One region of the Paenibacillus sp. SAFN-054 genome, then DNA from elsewhere that is predicted to be linked to it. Evidence: riboswitches for the same ligand, from Rfam matches in the RefSeq annotation. Region 1 holds a riboswitch; each other region holds the start of a gene.

Region 1 (4,115 bases):
AATGCCCTGGCGCAGTTAAAGTATTGCCCTTAAGCAGTAGAATTCCAGCGTGTCCTAAAGCGAGTTGCAGCGCAAACGAGCCGAGGACGAAAGCGCTCCTAGCACGCAGTAACATCTACGCACAACATCTCCTTTTCACGCCAAAATTTCGGGTGTCCAGAGGGCAGGAGCCCTCGGGGCCCTCCTAAAAGCTTCCCAAAGGGAAGCTACTTCGGAAGCATAAGCTTAGAAGGGAGGGTTTGGGAGGGTTGGGAAAAAGGCCTTTTTCATAAACTTTACGAAGCGCAGGATTCACACTCTTCAATCGTCAGCGCGCGGCTGCGCACGTAATACGTCGATTTGATGCCGGCTCTCCAGGCATGCAAATGCAGCTCGAGGAAGTCGGTCGCGCGGATATCCGGGCGGACGTACAGGTTGAAGCTTTGGCCTTGGTCAACGTGGCGCTGGCGGGCCGCGGCCATTTTGATAGACCAGTTCTGATCGATCATAAAGGCTGTTTTATAGTACCAGATTGTCTTTTCAGACAGGTCTGGAGCCGGATTGGCAATTTTGTAAGTCGTTTTCTCTTCGTAAGAAAGCAGGTCGTAGAGCGGATCAATGCTGGCGGTAGAGCCGGCGATAATCGAAGTGGAGCCGTTAGGCGCGATGGCGAACAGCCATGCGTTGCGGACGCCATTCTCCTGCACTTCCTTCTGAAGCGCCGTCCACTGTTCTGTTGTCACGAATTTGCCTTCGCGCTCGCCGCTTGTGTAGCCGCGGCTGTCGAAGTAAGCGCCATTCTCCCAGTCGGAGCCTTTGAACTTCGGATAGTGGCCTTTTTCCTTGGCCAGCTCCAGGCTGGAACGGATCGTCAGGTAGTTGATCTTTTCGTACAAGTTATCGTTATAGGCAACGGCCTCGTCCGATTCCCAGCGGATGCCCTCAAGTGCCAGCAGATGATGCAGACCGAAGGTGCCGAGACCGACCGCGCGGTATTGGCTGTTCGTGTACTGCGCTTGCAGCACTTCAATGTTGTTGATGTCGATGACGTTGTCCAGCATGCGCACCTGGATCGGAATCAAACGCTCCAGCACGTCAGCTGGTACGGCGCGGGCCAGGTGAATCGAGTTCAGGTTGCACACGACGAAATCGCCGGGAACTTTGGAGATGACGATGCGGGTCTGTCCGTCTTTCGTCACAAGCTCTTCTTTTTCCACCACGGTCGCGGATTGGTTCTGCATAATTTCCGTACAGAGATTGGAGGAGTACACCATGCCATGGGCTCTGTTCGGGTTGGCGCGGTTGACGGTATCGCGGTAGAACATGTACGGCGTACCGGTTTCCAGCTGCGACTTCATCACGCGCTTCATGATGTCGATCGCAGGCACCGTGATACGGGACAGCAGCGGATGCGCAACAGCCTCCGCGTATTTTTCGCGGAATTCGCCTTGACCAACCGTCATATCGTAGAAGTCCTCGAGGCCAAGCGGGTTGCCCTTCTCATCCTTCCAGCCCATCACTTTCTTCACTTCATGCGGGCAGAAGAGATTCCATTCGCTGCGCTGCTCGACGGCTTCCATGAACAAGTCTGGAATACATACGCCGTGAAAGACGTCATGCGCTCTCATGCGCTCGTCGCCGTTGTTCAGCTTCAGGTCGAGGAAGGCCAGGATGTCTTTGTGGAACACGTCCAGATAGACGGCAACCGCGCCTTTGCGCGTACCGAGCTGATCGACGCTGACGGCGGTATTGTTCAGCTGGCGAATCCACGGGATGACGCCGGAGCTGGTATTCTTATGGCCGCGGATGTCGGATCCGCGCGCACGAACCTTGCCAAGGTAGACGCCGATGCCGCCGCCCATTTTGCTCAGACGCGCCACGTCGGTGTTGGAATCGAAAATGCCTTCCAGCGAGTCGTCCACGGTGTCAATAAAGCAGCTGGACAGCTGTCCGGCGACTTTTTTGCCTGCATTGGACATCGTTGGCGTCGCTGCGGTCATATAGATGTTGCTCATTGCCCAGTAAGCTTCTTTGACAAGCTCCATGCGTTTCTCGGCAGGCTCGGTGTGCATCAGGTACATGGCGATGACCATGTAGCGCTCCTGAGGCAGCTCCATGACGCGCCCGTCGAAATCGCGGGCAAGATAGCGGTCGGACAGGGTGAGAAGGCCTATGTAATCAAACAGCAGGTCACGGCTGTGATCAATGCATTTTCCAAGCTCATCAATCTGTTCTTTGGTGTAGCATTCGAGAAGCTCTTCGCGGTAGATGCCTTTGTTCACCAGCTCGGAAATGAGGGGATACAAAGCACCGTAAGGCTCGTTCGCGTAGGCTTTGTAGCGGCGGTTGTATGCTGCTTTTTTATATAAAGAAGTCAAAAGGGAGCGGGCTGCAGCGAACTTCCAGTTCGGCTCCTCCTTCGTTACAAGCTCAAGCGCCGACATCGTAAATGCGCTGCTGATTTCGTCTCCGGTTACTTCCTCCCGGCGCAGTTTGCTGGTTACGCCGCGAAGCAGGCGCTCCTTATCCAGCATTTCCAATCCTTCCAGAACGCGGTCCGCATAGACGGAGAGGCGGATTTCATCAAAAGCCAGCTGACGATTGTTCGGTTTGGTCACGAGCTGAGGCATGTACAGTTCCCCTTTCAAGATAGGTAATATTGGAATAATGAGTAAAATAAACGGTGTGATATAAAATGAACTAATGTCTTTTGCGAGGAAAGGGGTTAGGGCCATACAAAAAGCATTTCCGGCGATCTTACCTAACGAATCGCGAAAATGCTGCATGTTATTCTTATAGGCACCAAAAATGGGCGCAGAAGAATGTATCTACACCCCATATGTAGATATGTTCATGGCAACACGTTCCCTATTCCTCGTAGGTGATGTGTATAGGAACAGGCAGGTCTCCTGACTCCCGGAACGTCCGTCGGCACCTTCCCGCGAAGCGACTTTGCCCACAGTGGTTTCTGCCGATTTTTGCCGAAGAGAAGCTCTCCCGGCTGTCCGGTTACAGTGGCGGGACCGTGACGGAATTGCACCGTGCTTCCCTGTTAGGAACCGTAGGCCCGATCGAGCGCGGTTCACCTGTTTCCACTATATTTGGTTGTTGTATCCTAATTTAACCCAATATATTGTGTTTGTAAACACAAAATTCGAAAAAGACAAGCAAGATGAATTATATCAGAGAAGTACCGGATTTGCTACTAAGAGGCTGAAGGAATGACTCGGAAAATGTCCGAAAATGCCCCTTTTGGGCCGTAAAAGCACATATGGCGCGATTAAAAAAAATTTGCGGGGGCGGCTGCCGGCTCTTTGCTATCTTTTCCGGAGTTGGATACAATAAGGGGAGACGGCGGAACGAACAAATAGCATGTCTAGATATAGAGGAGGGGTAACTTTGGCGATAGCAGAAGTAACCGTCATTCCGATCGGAACGGCGACCACGAGCTTAAGCGCGTATGTGGCGGATATGCAGCGGGTGCTGGCGACCCAGCAGGGCGTAAGTTATCAGTTAACGTCGATGAGCACGATCATAGAGGGGCCGCTTGAGGACGTATGGAAGGCGATTGCGGCGCTGCACGAGGCACCATTCATGTCGGGGGCACAGCGGGTATCCACTTCCGTCAAAATCGACGACAGACGCGACCAGGCAGCTTCCAGCGAGCAGAAGCTCCAATCTGTGCGCTCTAAATTGCAATAAATACCAATTGATCGAATGGGTATTGCATTTTGAAATGAAAGATGTATAATAGTTTTTGTTTCGTTGCAGTATTGATATGAAAGACCTGTTTAAGCTGGTGTAGCTCAGGGGTAGAGCAACGCACTCGTAATGCGTAGGCCGGGGGTTCAATTCCCTTCACCAGCATCCTTTAAAAGCCTTACAGGGCGCGGTATTCCGGATTTTCGGTGCCGCGTCTTTTCTATTTGATGAGCTGTACTTCTAACATTCTTCTAACCTTTAGTTGAGTAAAGTGGAATATTGGGCATTCTTAGGCGGGAGTACCATTAAAGTGAGGTTGCAAAAAACCATTCTATATTGTAAAATGGTTGCAAATGCATAAAGGGGTGGGGTTTTGATGGAAATTATAATTAATCCAGAGCCAAGGCAACTTATTGATACATACTTACCTGCTT
Region 2 (4,115 bases), on a different contig from region 1:
TTTCGTTCATTTTATAGATACATAAAGATTTAAAGCGAAGGATTACAGGTCTGAAGATTAAAGGGGGAAAATAAAGTGGCAACACCATTTTTGAACGGACAACAGGCGGAATATGCATCGGAGGTATGGCCCGGTCTTGTACTCAAGCAAGGGGAACGGCACCTGCTGCTGCAGCTTCCGGCGATGGTCGAAGCGATGGGGAGCGCCGTTCATGGCGGAGGAATCACCCGGTTGCGGAGAATGGCCAACATTTACGTGGACCGCTTGTACGACTGCTCGGATCCTGAGCGTGATGTCATCGAATGGCTGCGGGAATGGAGATACCCGATCGATACGACCGCCGGGCTGCTGACCGCGGTGCAGCTGCGGCATGCCTCGGTCATGGAGGAGAAGAACGCGGAGGCGGCGGTTTTCTGCTGCGTGACCTCCGGAACCTCCAATGCCGCCAGAGCCGGATCGGACCGGACGACATATCCGGCCTTCACACCGGGCACGGTTAACATCATGCTGTTGATCGATGCGAAGCTGACGCAGGCCGCGATGATCAATGCCTTGATGACGGCCGTGGAAGCCAAGGCAGCGGCTCTCGCCGATCTGAACGTGCGCGATGCAGAGAACGGCCTCTTGGCCACGGGTACGACCTCGGATGCGATCATGCTGGGCGTCAGCCAAAGCGGATCCTATTCGGTGGAGCATCAATACGCAGGAACGGCAACCCATCTCGGCGCCATGATCGGACGAACCGTATATGGAGCGGTGAAGGAGGGACTGCAAGCAGCATGGGCGGAGCGCAGCTGACGGCAATGTTCATCCTGGCGGCAGCGTTTATCCTGGACCTGCTGATCGGTGATCCGCGCTGGATTCCGCATCCGGTCATCGGGATGGGCAAGGCGATCAAGAGACTGGAAGCCTGGATACGCCGCCGCTTCCGGCCGGAAAGCTTGAAAAGGGCGGGCATCCTGCTGCCGGTTCTGGTCGCAGGCGGCTCATTCGTTCTGACATGGCTATTGCTCATGCTGCTCGGATGGATTCACCCTTGGCTCGCCTGGGCCGCGGAGGCCCTGCTGATCGCCACGACGATCGCCGTCAAGGGATTGAAGGATGCAGGCTTGGAAGTATACCGGCACTTGAAGCAAGGGGATTTGGCCGCGGCCCGCAGCAGTCTCGGCATGATTGTCGGACGCGAAACCTCGCATCTGGACGAGCCGGAAATCGTGCGCGGGACGGTGGAAACCGTCGCCGAGAATATCGTGGATGCGGTTATTTCCCCGCTGCTGTACGCGCTGATCGGAGGGGCGCCGCTCGCGATGGCGTACCGGGCGGTGAATACGCTCGACTCCATGGTCGGCTACAAGAACGATAAATACATTCATCTGGGCTGGGCGTCGGCCCGTCTCGATGACATCGCCAACTGGATTCCGGCGAGGCTGACGGCGGTCTTGCTGACGCTGTCCGCCCTGATGCTGGGCCTGGATTACCGCAGCGCCATCCGCATGGTGAGGCGCGATGCGAGAAAGCATCCGAGCCCGAACAGCGGTTTTCCGGAGTCCGCAACGGCCGGTGCGCTGGGCATCCGGCTCGGCGGCACGAACGTGTACCATGGCGTATCGTCGTTCAGGGCTTATATGGGTGACGCGAACAGGCCGATGGAAGCCCGGGATATCCGGCTCACGAACCGGCTGTTGTTCACGGTCTCGGCGATGTTCGTCATCCTTGCGCTTCTTGCCATATGGGGCTTCGGAGGCACGTTATGGATATAAAACGAATGGAGCTCGTGCTGATGAGGCACGGATCGACGCTGTGGAACGAGCAGAGGCGTTATCTCGGGCATACCGACGTCCCCCTGAGTCCGAAAGGGGTAAGCGAGCTGGATTCCGCAGGGGTCAAGCTTCAAGGCTGGCCGATCAGCCGCGTGTACTGCAGCGATCTGACACGGTGCCGCGAAAGCCTGGATGCGGTGCGACCGGATCTTTCGGCAAGTGCCGTGTATGACAGCGCCCTGCGGGAAATGGATTTTGGCGCTTGGGAAGGCCGCACCTATGACGAGCTCAAGGATATTCCTTCGTACCGGCAGTGGCTGGATGATCCGCGTCAGGTGACACCGCCCATGGGCGAGTCATGGGAGGCCTTTGAAAGAAGAATCACGGCGGTCCTGCACACCGTGCTGCCGCCGGCAGACAATGAGCTTGCGGACGATGCGTCTAATTCAAGTTCTGTGCTCGTGGTGGCCCATGGCGGCGTTATCCGGCAGATTGTATCCCGCCTCATGCCTGGAACGGCCTTTTGGGATGTGAGCGCGGAGCCGGGAAGTCTGCTGGTGCTGTCCCTGGAGCGGCGTCACGGGCGATGGACCGGCTGTGAGCTACGGATCAAGTAAGACGTTACGAAGTGCTCTTACCTGCTCATCACGAGGTGCTCTTACCTGCTCATCATGAGGTGCCTATAGCGAATCGTCATTTTTTTTCGTGAAAGATGTCATTGTAAGGCGGAAGCATTTCACCTATAATCAGAAACTAGAGATGCATTGCCTGGACAATAAGTGAATAATGATAACTGATGAGGTCCCGGATACGGCTGCTGCCGTATGTCGATTCCGGGTGAAAAGGGAAGCCGGTGCAAATCCGGCACGGTCCCGCCACTGTAAAACAGGTATGTCCCGATATGCCACTGTTTCTCCTTGAGGAGGGATGGGAAGGCCGGGGTGATACTGCCAAGCCTGTAAGTCAGGAGACCTGCCTCATGAGAATAATGACGGTCCTTCGAGGAAAGGATTACGATCTAGCGTCTTAAGCATGCAGCCATTTGGTGCGCATAAGCTTTCGGCGCCGGCCTGACCGCGGCATTACGCCGCTACAAGTCCGAACAGACGTAATCCCTGGTTCTTATTTTAAGAATCAGGGTTTTTTGTTGGAAAAACATCGGCACAAGACAGTTCCGCAGAGTTACGGGACGTAAGCCCGCATGCTTTTCCAAGTGATGTCTTCCGTCAAGCAGCATTCATGGATAGCGAAGTCGCCAGGCCTCTTTTGCGTCAAAGAAAATGAGCCAAAAAGAGGAGAGAAACGAGAACATGAATTTGAAATCGCCAATGAAAAGATGGTCCACCGGAATTGCCGCGCTGCTGCTCGCATTGTCCCTGGCGGCATGCGGCAACAACAACGAGACAAAAGACAATGCGGCGGCGCCGCAGACCGAGCCTGCCAAACAGGAAGCCACGCAGCCTGCTGCGGACAGTTTGAAGACGGCGTACCCGTTAACGCTCCAGGATGCGACCGGACAATCCTTTACGTTCAACGAGGCGCCGAAGCATATCGTGTCGGTATCTCCTGCGGAGACCGAAGCGCTGTTCGCGATCGGATTGAATGACGAGATCGTAGGCGTGTCGGATTATGACGACTACCCCGAAAGCGCGAAAACCAAGCCCAAGATGGGCGGCATCATGAAGCCGAACGAGGAAGCGATGATCGCGGCGCAGCCGGACGTGGTCTTCACGGGCATTTCGATGAGCGAGGACGCGGTGAAGAAGCTGCGCGAGCTCAGCATTCCGATTTTCAAAACCGATCCGAAAACCGTGGACGACGTCATCAAGAACATCGAAACGTACGGACAGATAACGGACCATCAGGCGGAAGCCAAAAAGGTCGTAGACCAGATGAAAGAGGAACAGAACAAGGTCGTGGAAGCCGTCAAAGCCTTGAGCGGAGATCAAAAGAAAAAGGTGTACATCGAGTTTTCTCCGGGCTGGACGGTAGGTAAAGGCGAATTTATGGATGAGCTGATCACCCTGGCCGGTGGGGTTAACGTGGCGGGCGATACGCAGGGCTGGAGCGAAATCAGCGAGGAGAAGATCATCAAGGACAATCCGGACGTCATTCTGTACGCCAAAAGCGTCATTGACGACAAAACCAAAAAAGGCCTGGGTGACATCATCAAAGGCCGCAGCGGCTGGGACCAGATAACGGCCGTGAAGAACGGGGCCGTCATCGGCCTGGACGACAATCTATTGAGCCGGCCGGGTCCGCGCGTCACGCAAGGGCTTCAAGAAGTGGCGAAAGCCATCTATCCGGACCTGTTTAAATAATGAACAAAAAGCTGGCAGGTTACGGAGGGATCGG
Region 3 (4,115 bases), on a different contig from region 1:
CAGACCGATGCTGAGCGCGACGATCGTTCCCAGATCCTGATGGCTGCTGCCATAACTGACGCCGACGGATAAGCCTTCGGGCAAATTATGCAGGGCCATGGCAGACAGGAACAAGAGCGAGCTTGTCTGTCCGCTGCCCGCCGCATCCTGCGGTGAATGCTCCAGATCCTGATGGGGAACGAGCAGCTCCAGCAGGGTCAGAACGACGGTTCCCAGCAGTGTGCCGATCGTCAGAATCCACAGGTTGGACAGCTTGAGCGCCGACGGGATCAGCCCATAAGTCGAGGCCGCAACCATAATGCCGGCGGTAAAGGCGAGCAGAATATCCCTTCCGCGGTGCGTGACCTTGTTGAACATCAGCGCGGGCAGCGCGCCCAGGGCAGTGCAAATCGAGGTAGCCAAGCATCCCATCAAAATGGTGTTCATCATTTCCTCCCGGTCTTAGAATGATGCAGCAAGACATAAGTGCTTGTATCAAAATATGTCCAGGCCCCGCGCTCTATGCGCACAACCATTCCCAAGAAATATAGTCGGAATTTCCTCCGAATCTATTGCTAAATGAGATGCTTATAAGGTATGATACGACTTAATATCATCACACCAACAATTTTATAAAGTGGAAACAGGTGCTTGAGAGCGTGTATCGCCTTGAGCTTAAAAGGGAAGTCCGGTGCAATGCCGGCGCGGTCCCGCCACTGTAACAGAGGAGCGCTTCTGCTAATCGTCCACTGGTCGCATACGACCGGGAAGGCGCAGGAGCAGCGTGGATTCTGGAGCCAGGAGACCTGCCTGTTTTGACAGCACTGCTTTACCTACGGGAGATAGGGAGGTGTTAAAGAGTTCGGCGGCGATCATTTGTCATGCGCTGGTAACGGGCATCTTTACCCTTTGTGGAGCATAGGGGAAGATGTCCTTTTTTGTTGTTCCGAAAATCATACGAAATGTTAAAGAGGAGGCTCATCATGAGCAAAATAACAAGCAGCAGCCTGGGATATCCGCGCATCGGCGCGAACCGGGAATGGAAAAAAGCGCTGGAGGCATTCTGGGCAGGCAAGCTGGAGGAAGACGCATTTCTGGAGAATTTGAAGGACATCCGTCTGCATCACTTGAAAAAGCAGCAGGCAAAAGGAATCGACCTCATTCCGGTGGGCGATTTCAGCTATTACGACCATATCCTGGACACGGCCTCCATGTTCGGCCTGGTTCCTGCAAGATTCGAATATGGCGGCGGTATCGTACCGGTGTCCACTTATTACGCCATGGCCCGCGGGAACAAGGAAGCATCCGCATGCGAAATGACCAAGTGGTTCAACACCAACTATCATTACATTGTGCCGGAGCTGAACGGACTCACACCGGTGCTGACGCAGAACCGTCCGCTGGAGGCTTATCGCGAAGCCAAGCGCGAGCTCGGCATCGAAGGAAAGCCGGTGCTGGTTGGCCTGTATACCTTCCTGAAGCTGTCCAAAGGCTATCAGGCAGAGCAGCTGGATGAGCTGGTTGCCGCGTATTTGCCGCTGTATGAACAAATCGTGCGGGAGCTCGCGCAGGAGGGCGTGCAGTGGCTGCAAATCGATGAACCGATCCTGGTCACCTCTTTGGAGACGGAGGATCTGCAGCGGGTGAGCCGCATCTATGAAGCGCTCCACGCCGCGGCACCGGGCCTGAACACCATGCTGCAAACCTATTTCGAATCCGTAGAGCGGTACGAAGAGATTGCAAGCCTGCCGGTGCAGGGCCTTGGGCTCGACTTCGTTCATGGCGGGAAACAGAACCTCGAAGCGATCGAAAAGCATGGATTTCCGCAGGATAAGGTGCTAGGCGCAGGCGTGATCGACGGCCGCAACATTTGGCGCGCGGATCTGTCATCCGGCCTTGCGCTGCTGAACCGGCTGTCTGCAGCCGTGCCGCTCGAGCGCATTATCGTGCAGCCTTCGAGCAGCCTATTGCATGTGCCGGTCTCGACGGCGCCTGAGAACGGACTTGCGCCGGAGCTGGCCGCCGCCTTGGCTTATGCCGACGAGAAGCTGGACGAAGTTGCGCTTCTTGCCCGTGCCGTGAATGAAGGCGCAGGTGCGCTGCAAACACAAATCGATGCATCCGTACAAGCCATTCATGCGCTTAACGATTCTGCTTCACGCCGCAATGCCAAGGTTCGCGAGGCTGCCGCCGACATCGCCAGTCAGCCTTCAGCGCGGCAGAGCGAGTTCGCGCAGCGCCGGGCAGCGCAGCAGAACCGCTTCCGGCTTCCGCTTCTTCCGACCACAACCATCGGCAGCTTCCCGCAGACGGCGGAAGTGAGATCGGCACGGCAGAAGTGGAGGAAGGGGGAATGGGACAGTTCGCAATACGAAGCGTTCGTACAGGATGAAATCCGGACCTGGATCGAGCTGCAGGAAGAGATCGGGCTCGACGTACTCGTGCACGGCGAATTCGAACGGACGGATATGGTTGAGTTCTTCGGGGAAAAGCTTGCCGGGTTTGCGTTTACGAAAAACGGCTGGGTGCAGTCCTACGGCTCACGCTGCGTGAAGCCTCCGGTCATTTACGGGGATGTGGCGTTCATCGATCCGATGACCGTGAAGGAGAGCGTATACGCGCAGTCCCTCACCGCTAAGCCGGTGAAGGGTATGCTGACAGGGCCCGTAACCATCCTCAACTGGTCCTTCGTTCGGAATGATATCACCCGCGAGCAGGTGGCCTACCAGATTGCCCTGGCCTTGAGAGAAGAAGTAGAAGCCCTGGAGTCGGCTGGAATCGAGATGATCCAGGTGGATGAGCCCGCCATCCGCGAAGGTCTTCCGCTGAAGCAGAGCGAGACTGCGTATTATTTGGACTGGGCGGTGCTGGCATTCCGGCTTGCCACCTCCACCGTGAGGGACACGACCCAGATTCATACGCATATGTGCTACTGCGAATTCCATGACATGATCGAATCCATCCGCGCGCTGGACGCCGACGTCATTTCCATCGAGACCTCGCGCAGCCATGGCGAGCTGATTCACAGCTTCGAGGAGTTCACGTATGACAAAGGCATCGGTCTCGGCGTCTACGACATTCACAGCCCGCGCGTGCCTGAAGCCCTGGAGATGGTAAGCATGATCGAACGTGCCCTGAAGGTGCTCGATCCTTCCCTCTTCTGGATCAATCCGGACTGCGGATTGAAGACGCGCGGAACGGCGGAGACGGTTGCGTCACTCCGCAATATGACGGAGGCGACGCGCCAGGTCAGGGAGAAGCACAAGCAGGGAGCCCTCATTTAATATCCTGAGACAAAGAAGGACCGCCAATCCAGCCAGTCCGGCTGAAGGGCGGTCCTTTATCTTTTATTTTTCCTTGATCGTTATTTTTCCTTGATCTCGATGCTTTCGATCTTCACGGTTTCCGTGGGCTTGCTTACTTCGCCCCGAGCATCGGCTTCAACCGGCGTTGCGGCGATTTTCTTCACGTTCTCCATGCCTTCGGTCACTTTGCCGAAGATCGTGTAGTTCGGCTGTTGATTCAGGAAATCGCTGTCCTGGCCGGTGCAGATGAAGAACTGGCTGCCGTTCGTGTCCGGACCTGCATTCGCCATAGCTACGATGCCCGGCTCGTATTTGTAGCTGGTCTTCTCGTCCTCGAAGGAATACCCCGGGCTGCCTGCGCCGGTTCCCGTCGGGTCGCCGGTTTGAACCATGAACGATTCGATAATGCGGTGGAATGTAACGTCGTCGTAGTAGCCTTCCTTGGACAGGAACACGAAGTTGTTTACCGTTTTTGGCGCGTCCTTGGCGAACAGCTCAATCGTAAACGAACCTTTGGAGGTGTTGATCACCGCCTGGTAGGATTTCTTGGTGTCGATCTTCATCGCCGGCGGACTTGTCCAGCTTTTCTGCTCCGCCTTGTTCGGCTCCGTCTCTTTGGTCGGTTCAGCCTCTTTGGATGGCTCAGCCGCGTTGGAGGGTTCCTCCACCTTGTTCGGCTCGGAAGCTTTGTCCTCGTTCTTAGCGCCGCAGCCGCCAAGCACCAGCGCCAGCACGATCAGCAGCATGAGCGGGAAGGTTGCTTTGTTGAATTTCATGAGTATCATGTTCACTCCTTTTTGCAATCTTTCCTAATCATATCGATTTTCCGGC

What was found. Region 1 has a riboswitch for cobalamin ahead of ACTHPM_RS19245 (ribonucleoside-diphosphate reductase subunit alpha). Riboswitches for the same ligand answer to the same signal wherever they lie in the genome.
Region 2: linked by a shared signal. The riboswitch ahead of ACTHPM_RS14355 (ABC transporter substrate-binding protein) and the one ahead of ACTHPM_RS19245 (ribonucleoside-diphosphate reductase subunit alpha) in region 1 are both predicted to bind cobalamin.
Region 3: linked by a shared signal. The riboswitch ahead of metE (5-methyltetrahydropteroyltriglutamate--homocysteine S-methyltransferase) and the one ahead of ACTHPM_RS19245 (ribonucleoside-diphosphate reductase subunit alpha) in region 1 are both predicted to bind cobalamin.

The regions. Positions count from the first base shown of each region.
Region 1 covers NZ_JBQCKS010000004.1:116,275-120,389, reverse strand. Annotated here, with positions in the region: gene ACTHPM_RS19245 (ribonucleoside-diphosphate reductase subunit alpha) at 276-2,609, opposite strand; cobalamin riboswitch at 2,862-3,084, opposite strand; gene ACTHPM_RS19240 (MTH1187 family thiamine-binding protein) at 3,379-3,681, shown strand; tRNA gene ACTHPM_RS19235 (tRNA-Thr) at 3,775-3,846, shown strand; gene ACTHPM_RS19230 (hypothetical protein) at 4,058-4,115, shown strand, end outside.
Region 2 covers NZ_JBQCKS010000002.1:637,524-641,638, reverse strand. Annotated here, with positions in the region: gene ACTHPM_RS14370 (adenosylcobinamide amidohydrolase) at 76-798, shown strand; gene cbiB (adenosylcobinamide-phosphate synthase CbiB) at 795-1,760, shown strand; gene ACTHPM_RS14360 (histidine phosphatase family protein) at 1,751-2,377, shown strand; cobalamin riboswitch at 2,543-2,754, shown strand; gene ACTHPM_RS14355 (ABC transporter substrate-binding protein) at 3,089-4,081, shown strand; gene ACTHPM_RS14350 (FecCD family ABC transporter permease) at 4,081-4,115, shown strand, end outside.
Region 3 covers NZ_JBQCKS010000008.1:102,272-106,386, reverse strand. Annotated here, with positions in the region: gene ACTHPM_RS25795 (ZIP family metal transporter) at 1-426, opposite strand, end outside; cobalamin riboswitch at 608-807, shown strand; gene metE (5-methyltetrahydropteroyltriglutamate--homocysteine S-methyltransferase) at 963-3,263, shown strand; gene ACTHPM_RS25785 (peptidylprolyl isomerase) at 3,344-4,060, opposite strand.